DNA from 2 places in the Streptomyces sp. NPDC126510 genome. Region 1 is predicted to be linked to the other one. Evidence: predicted binding sites of a transcription regulator. Region 1 holds the regulator's gene; the other holds the start of a gene.
The links. Region 1 encodes HrcA, which represses chaperone genes, less so after heat shock. Its sites were predicted from a motif close to TTNGCACTCNGNNNNNCNGAGTGCNAA; they were not measured.
Positions count from the first base shown of each region.

Region 1 (4,187 bases):
GTGGCCTCGCCGGCGAGCTGGTGGGCGTAGACGTCGACGGCGGCGGGGTCGGCGTACTCCGGCTGCGGCATGAAGACGTTGACGCCGAAGGGCCTGCTCGTGAGGCTCCGGAGCTGCTTGATCTCCTGGTACATCCCGTCGGGGGTCTTGTACCCGGCGGCGAGGAACCCGAGCCCGCCCGCCTCGCACACGGCGGCGGCGAGCTGCGGCACGGAGACGCCACCCGCCATGGGGGCCTGCACGATCGGGTGGGGGAAGAGATCGGTCAGTGCGGAGGACATGACCGCATGTTGTCACGTCCTCCGCACCACTCCGAAACCGGCCTGCCCACTGGCATAGACCAGAGGAACAGGCACCTCCCATGGCCGGAGGCTCCCCCGGTCAGCGCCCGTTGAACGCGTCCTTCAACCGCGAGAACAACCCCTGCTGGCCCGGCTGACTGTGCCTGCCCGGGGGACGACCCCCGGACCCCCGGCAGGCAGCCGGACCAGCCGTGTCAGCGCCCGTTGAAGGCATCCTTCAGCCGCGAGAACAACCCCTGCTGCCCCGGCTGGAACTGCCCCGTGGGGCGTTCCTCGCCGCGGAGTTTGGAGAGCTCGCGCAGCAGGCGCTCCTGCTCGGGGTCGAGCTTGGTCGGGGTCTGGACCTCGACGTGGACGATGAGGTCGCCGCGACCGCCGCCGCGCAGGTGCGTGACGCCCCGGCCGTGCAGCGGGATCGACTGGCCGGACTGGGTGCCCGGGCGGATGTCGACCTCCTCCATGCCGTCGAGCGTCTCCAGCGGCACCTTCGTGCCGAGGGACGCCGCCGTCATGGGGATCGTCACCGTGCAGTGCAGGTCGTCGCCGCGCCGCTGGAACGTGCTGTGCGGCAGCTCGTGGATCTCGACGTAGAGGTCACCGGCCGGGCCGCCGCCGGGACCGACCTCGCCCTCGCCGGCGAGCTGGATCCGCGTGCCGTTGTCCACACCGGCCGGGATCTTGACCGTGAGCGTCCGGCGGGACCGGACGCGGCCGTCGCCGGCGCACTCCGGGCACGGCGTCGGGACGACCGTGCCGAAGCCCTGGCACTGCGGGCACGGGCGGGACGTCATGACCTGGCCCAGGAAGGACCGGGTCACCTGCGAGACCTCACCGCGGCCGCGGCACATGTCACACGTCTGGGCGGAGGTGCCCGGGGCCGCGCCCTCACCACTGCAGGTGTTGCAGACGACGGCCGTGTCGACCTGGATGTCCTTGGTCGTGCCGAAGGCCGCCTCGTCGAGCTCGACCTCGATACGGATCATCGCGTCCTGGCCGCGGCGGGTGCGCGAGCGCGGTCCGCGCTGCGACGCCGTGCCGAAGAACGCGTCCATGATGTCCGAGAAGTTGCCGAAGCCACCGGCTCCGAAGCCGCCCGCACCGCCGCCTCCGGCCTGCGAGAGCGGGTCGCCGCCGAGGTCGTAGACCTGCTTCTTCTGCGGGTCCGACAGCACCTCGTAAGCGGCGTTGATCTCCTTGAACCGCTCCTGGGTCTTCGGATCGGGGTTGACGTCCGGGTGCAGCTCGCGCGCGAGCCGCCGGAAGGCCTTCTTGATCTCTTCCTGCGACGCGTCGCGGCGCACGCCGAGTACGGCGTAGTAGTCCGTGGCCACTACGACTCCGCCAGGATCTGTCCGACGTACCGTGCCACTGCGCGTACCGCTCCCATCGTTCCCGGGTAGTCCATGCGGGTCGGTCCGACCACGCCGAGCTTGGCGACTGCCTCGCCGCCCGAACCGTAGCCGACCGACACGACGGACGTGGAGTTGAGTCCTTCGTGGGCGTTCTCGTGACCGATCCGTACGGTCACGCCCGGATCCTTGGCCTCGCCGAGCAGCTTGAGGAGCACGACCTGCTCCTCAAGCGCCTCCAGCACCGGCCGGATCGTGAGAGGGAAGTCATGCCCGAAGCGGGTCAGATTGGCGGTGCCGCCGATCATCAGCCGCTCCTCGTTCTCCTCGACGAGCGTCTCCAGAAGTGTGGAGAGCACCGTAGAGACCGTACCCCGGTCCTCGTGCTCGAACGCCTCCGGGAGATCCTCCACCAGACTCGGCACATCCGCGAAACGCCGGTTCGCCACGCGGCTGTTGAGCCGCGCGCGCAGATCCGCGAGTGAGGCGTCGCCGAAGGGCGCCGGGCAGTCGACCACCCGCTGCTCGACCCGCCCGGTGTCCGTGATCAGCACGAGCATCACGCGCGCGGGCGCCAGGGAGAGCAACTCCACGTGCCGCACGGTCGAGCGGGTCAGCGACGGGTACTGCACGACGGCGACCTGACGCGTGAGCTGCGCGAGCAGCCGCACCGTGCGCGCCACGACGTCGTCGAGGTCGACGGCACCCTCGAGGAAGTTCTGGATCGCGCGCCGCTCGGGCGCGGTCATCGGCTTGACGCCGGCGAGCTTGTCGACGAACAGTCGGTAGCCCTTGTCGGTGGGGATGCGCCCGGCGCTGGTGTGCGGCTGGGCGATGTACCCCTCGTCCTCGAGGGCCGCCATGTCGTTGCGGACGGTGGCCGGGGAGACGCCGAGGCTGTGCCGCTCGGTGAGGGCCTTGGAGCCCACCGGCTCCTCGGTGCCGACGTAGTCCTGGACGATGGCGCGCAGCACCTGCAGCCTGCGTTCACTGAGCATCGCGCACACCTCCAGAAGTCTCCGCCTGCTTGCCCTGCCGGTCCGGCCTGGCACTCTGCGCGTGCGAGTGCCAGCATCCCCGGCCCAGTGTACGGCGGTGGGGTACACCCCCGGCAAGGCTGGTCGTGCGACGCCGTGCCCCGAGCGGGGCGCACCGCTAGCGTCGCCGTATGACGGTGACTTGGGAAGACCTCGGATGGGAGCGCGTGGCCGCCGGTGTGGGGCGGTGCCGGCTGCCGGTGTGGGACTGCACGACGGGGCTGGTCGCCGGCGAGGGGGCGGTCCTCATGATCGACGCGGGGTCGAGCCTCGCCGAGGGCGCGAAACTGGCCGCGCAGGCGCGGGCGCTCACAGGCCACCGTGTGACACATATCGCGCTGACCCACCCGCACTTCGACCATGTCTTCGGCGCAGCGGCACTCCCGGACGCCGAGGTGTTCGGCGCGGTGGGCGTGGACGCGGTGCTGTCACGGGTGCGGGACCGCGAGGAGCTGCGGGAGGACGCGGTGCGCCAGGGCCTGGCGGCGCCCACGGCCGAGGAGGCGGCGGAGCGGCTGGTCCCGCCCGGCCACCTGGTCTCCGGTGAGTGGACGCTCGACCTGGGCGGCGGCCGGCAGGTGCTGCTGGCGAACGTCGGGCCGGGGCACACCGCGCACGACCTGGCGGTGCTGGTGCCCGGTGATCCGGAGGTGGTGTTCTGCGGCGACCTGGTCGAGGAGTCGGGCGAGCCGCAGGCGGGCCCCGACGCGGTGCCCTCGCACTGGCCTGCCGCCCTGGACCGGCTGCTCGACCTGGGCGGCGAGGACGCGGTGTACGTGCCCGGTCACGGAGCGGTGGTGGACGCGGCGTTCGTGCGGGCGCAACGGGACGCGCTGGCGGCGCGTTTCGGCGTGTCGCGGTGATCGCCGTCCGCCTTCTCCTATCGTCATCCGAATGCGCCAGTACTCCGCCGACCTGACCCCGCCGTGGAAGAAGCCGAAGCCGGTGCCCGAGGTGGCGGCGGAGCCGGGCCTGGTGGTGGAGGAGCCGGGGACCGGTTTCTGCGGCGCGGTGATCGGCTGCGAGGCGGGCACGGTCACGCTGGAGGACCGCTTCGGCAAGCACCGGGTGTTCCCGATGGAGCCGCGCGGCTTCCTGCTGGAGGGCAGGGTGGTGACCCTCGTCCGGCCCGCGCCCGGCGGCCCGGCGCGTCCCACCCGCACGGCCTCGGGGTCGGTCGCCGTCCCCGGCGCACGCGCCCGTGTGGCCCGGGCCGGCCGCATCTACGTCGAGGGCCGCCACGACGCCGAGCTGGTCGAGAAGGTGTGGGGCGACGACCTGCGCATCGAGGGCGTGGTCGTGGAGTACCTGGAGGGCGTCGACGACCTGCCGTCGATCGTCTCCGAGTTCGCCCCCGGGCCGGACGCGCGCCTGGGCGTCCTGGTGGACCACCTCGTACCGGGCTCGAAGGAGTGGCGCATCGCACAGTCGGTGACGAGCGAGCACGCCCTGGTCGTGGGCCACCCCTACATCGACATCTGGGAGGCGGTGAAGCCGCA
Region 1 covers NZ_JBEORR010000004.1:91,410-95,596, reverse strand. The annotation lists gene ABTX60_RS06185 (nitronate monooxygenase) at 1-281, opposite strand, end outside; gene dnaJ (molecular chaperone DnaJ) at 497-1,633, opposite strand; gene hrcA (heat-inducible transcriptional repressor HrcA) at 1,633-2,649, opposite strand; gene ABTX60_RS06170 (MBL fold metallo-hydrolase) at 2,820-3,551, shown strand; gene ABTX60_RS06165 (DUF3097 domain-containing protein) at 3,583-4,187, shown strand, end outside.

Region 2 (4,187 bases), on a different contig from region 1:
ATCCCGCACGACCTGGAGCAGGGCAAGGTCGTCATGGCCGCGATCTACGGCGGTGAGCTCGTCGGCATCGAGGGCAACTACGACGACGTGAACCGCTTCTGCTCCGAGCTGATCGGCGACCCGGCCGGTGAGGGCTGGGGCTTCGTCAACGTCAACCTGCGGCCGTACTACGCGGAGGGCTCCAAGACCCTGGCGTACGAGATCTGTGAGCAGCTCGGCTGGCAGCTGCCGGACCAGCTCGTGGTGCCGATCGCCTCCGGCTCGCAGCTCACGAAGATCGACAAGGGCCTGCAGGAGCTGATCAAGCTCGGTCTGGTCGAGGACAAGCCGTACAAGATCTTCGGTGCGCAGGCCGAGGGCTGCTCGCCGGTGTCCGTCGCCTACAAGGCCGGGCACGACGTCGTCCGCCCGCAGAAGCCGAACACCATCGCCAAGTCCCTCGCCATCGGCAACCCGGCGGACGGGCCCTACGTGCTGGACATCGCGCGGCGGACCGGTGGTGCGGTGGAGGACGTGAACGACGAGCAGGTCGTCGACGCGATCAAGATCCTTGCTCGGACCGAGGGGATCTTCGCGGAGACCGCCGGTGGGGTGACGGTGGGCGTGACGAAGAAGCTGATCGAGAGCGGGCTGCTGGATCCGTCGAAGACGACGGTGGTGCTCAACACCGGGGATGGTCTCAAGACGCTGGACGCGGTGGCGGGCACGGGCCTGACGGCGACCATTCGCCCCAACCTCGAGTCGTTCCGTGAGGCCGGGCTCGTCTGAGCGTCGTTGTTCGCTGCGGGGCGGTGGGGGCTGGTCGCGCAGTTCCCCGCGCCCCTAGGTATCTCGCCCAACCGGAGGTTTTGAAGTCATGAGCGTCACCGTTCGGATCCCCACCATCCTGCGTACCTACACCGGCGGGCAGGCCGAGGTCGCCGCCGACGGCGCGAACCTCGGCGAGGTCATCGCCGATCTGGAGAAGAACCACACCGGGATCGCCGCCCGGGTGCTGGACGACCAGGGCAAGCTGCGGCGGTTCGTCAACGTCTACGTCAACGACGACGACGTGCGGTTCGAGCAGGGTCTGGAGACGGCGACGCCGGACGGTGCCGGTGTGTCGATCATCCCCGCCGTCGCCGGCGGCTGAACCGGTCGACCGGCTTGTTTGTTACCTTCGGTAACGACGGTCACTGAGAGTTTATCGAATTGCCCCCTCCGTGAGAGAAGCGGAGGGGGCAATTCTGTGTGGTTGAGCGGGGTACAGTTGGGGAACGTGGTCCCGATTCCCTGATCGGAACCCTGAATTCCCGCTACGAGCCCGACAAGATGTAGCCAAAGTGTGTATGTCTTTTGCGGCTTTTGTTCCCTTTGTGTGGCCCGACTTGCCCTGAATTCGGGCGAATTCTCCCCACATTCCGGACCCTGCGCGTCCAGAATTCTCGTCCGATTGACCTGTTGCAGACGGCAGTTGGACAGATACATTCAGCCGCGGTCGACGCGTTCCGGCGCACGCCCCCAACCGTGGGGGGTGAGGTCTGACCCGGGTCCGCGAAGTGTGGATCTGTGCAAGGGCCAGTAATAGGGGAGTTAGGCATGGCTCAGGGCACCGTCAAGTGGTTCAACGCGGAGAAGGGGTACGGCTTCATCGCGGTCGACGGTGGTGCGGATGTTTTCGTCCACTACAGCGCGATTCAGATGGACGGCTACCGCACCCTTGAAGAGGGTCAGCGGGTCGAGTTCGAGATCTCGCAGGGCCAGAAGGGGCCGCAGGCCGACATGGTTCGCGTCGCTGCCTGAACGCGCACCACGACCAACGCATCAAGCGACCGGTCTTCTCTGAAGGGCCCGTACCCCCCGGGGTACGGGCCCTTCGGCCTGCTCGGGCACCTGTCGGGCGGTGTTCGCGGGCGGCTGACGCCCCGGCCCGATCCCCGGGAGGCGCTTGCACTCGCCATGCCCGAGTGCTAATCATTGCGTTAGCACTCTGAAGGTGAGAGTGACAACGTAAGGACCGGGTCGGTGAGGCCCGCAGGCCAGGTGGGGAAGGAACCACAAGGCAAGCGAGCCGTCCGTCGCGGGCGCGGGCGCGGTCCGAAGTAATCACCCCCAGTCCTGGAGGGACCACTTCACATGGCCAAGATCATCGCGTTCGACGAGGAGGCGCGGCGCGGCCTCGAGCGCGGCATGAACCAGCTCGCGGACGCCGTCAAGGTGACGCTCGGCCCCAAGGGCCGCAACGTCGTCCTCGAGAAGAAGTGGGGCGCGCCCACGATCACCAACGATGGTGTCTCCATCGCCAAGGAGATCGAGCTCGAGGACCCGTACGAGAAGATCGGCGCCGAGCTGGTCAAGGAAGTCGCCAAGAAGACGGACGACGTCGCCGGTGACGGTACGACCACCGCGACCGTTCTCGCCCAGGCCCTGGTCAAGGAGGGTCTGCGCAACGTAGCCGCCGGCGCCAACCCGATGGCCCTCAAGCGGGGTATCGAGCGTGCCGTCGAGGCCGTCTCCGCCGCCCTGCTGGAGCAGGCGAAGGACGTCGAGACCAAGGAGCAGATCGCCTCCACGGCCTCCATCTCCGCCGCCGACACCCAGATCGGCGAGCTCATCGCCGAGGCCATGGACAAGGTCGGCAAGGAAGGCGTCATCACCGTCGAGGAGTCCCAGACCTTCGGTCTGGAGCTGGAGCTCACCGAGGGTATGCGCTTCGACAAGGGCTACATCTCGGCGTACTTCGCCACCGACATGGAGCGTATGGAGGCCGTCCTCGACGACCCGTACATCCTGATCGCCAACTCGAAGATCAGCAACGTCAAGGACCTGCTGCCGCTCCTCGAGAAGGTCATGCAGTCCGGCAAGCCGCTGCTGATCATCGCCGAGGACGTCGAGGGCGAGGCCCTGTCGACCCTGGTCGTCAACAAGATCCGCGGCACCTTCAAGTCCGTCGCCGTCAAGGCCCCGGGCTTCGGCGACCGCCGCAAGGCGATGCTGCAGGACATCGGCATCCTCACCGGCGGCGAGGTGATCTCCGAGGAGGTCGGCCTCAAGCTGGAGAACGCCACGATCGACCTGCTGGGCAAGGCCCGCAAGGTCGTCATCACCAAGGACGAGACCACCATCGTCGACGGTGCCGGCTCCGCCGACCAGGTCGCCGGCCGGGTCAACCAGATCCGCGCCGAGATCGAGAACAGCGACTCGGACTACGACCGCGAGAAGCTGCAGGAGCGCCTGGCGAAGCTCGCCGGCGGTGTCGCGGTCATCAAGGCCGGTGCCGCCACCGAGGTGGAGCTCAAGGAGCGCAAGCACCGCATCGAGGACGCCGTGCGCAACGCCAAGGCGGCCGTCGAGGAGGGCATCGTCGCCGGTGGTGGCGTGGCCCTGCTGCAGGCCTCCCAGGTCTTCGAGAAGCTGGAGCTCGACGGTGACGAGGCGACCGGCGCCAACGCCGTGAAGCTCGCGCTGGAGGCCCCGCTGAAGCAGATCGCCGTCAACGGTGGTCTCGAGGGCGGCGTCGTCGTGGAGAAGGTCCGCAACCTCACCGTCGGCCACGGCCTGAACGCCGCGACCGGTGAGTACGTCGACATGATCGCCGAGGGCATCATCGACCCGGCGAAGGTGACCCGCTCTGCCCTGCAGAACGCCGCCTCCATCGCCGCGCTGTTCCTCACCACCGAGGCCGTCATCGCCGACAAGCCGGAGAAGGCCGCCGCGCCCGCCGGCGGCGGCATGCCGGGCGGTGACATGGACTTCTGATCGACCTGAGGGTTGATCGACGTCCTTACCGAGGGCGGCACTCCCTGTTCCGGCAGGGGGTGCCGCCCTTCGGCGTGTCCGGGTTGCCGCCCTTCGGCGTGTCCGGGGTGCGTGCGAGGTGTGTGCGGGGCGCGTGTCCGGGATCACAGCGGGGGCGGGATGGCCGGGCGGGGCCGGATGGTTGAAGGTTAGGTCCTATGCGTATGCACATACCTTCCGGTATCCGAAAGTGAGCCCCCACGTGACTGTCGCCGCCTCCGCTTCCCGCGCCGCCGAAATCCTGTCCCGGCCCGTAACGCTGGGCGGCCTGACTGTTCCGAACCGGATCGCGATGGCGCCGATGACCCGCATGTTCTCCCCGGGCGGCGTACCCGGCGAGGACGTCGTGTCGTACTACGCGCGCCGCGCCGCCGCCGGAGTCGGCCTGATCGTCACCGAGGGCACCTACG
Region 2 covers NZ_JBEORR010000024.1:50,571-54,757, reverse strand. The annotation lists gene thrC (threonine synthase) at 1-768, shown strand, start outside; gene ABTX60_RS29570 (MoaD/ThiS family protein) at 857-1,132, shown strand; gene ABTX60_RS29565 (cold-shock protein) at 1,579-1,782, shown strand; gene groL (chaperonin GroEL) at 2,116-3,738, shown strand; gene ABTX60_RS29555 (NADH:flavin oxidoreductase) at 3,980-4,187, shown strand, end outside.
Region 2: the regulator HrcA is predicted to act here: its motif matches at 1,927-1,953, upstream of groL (chaperonin GroEL).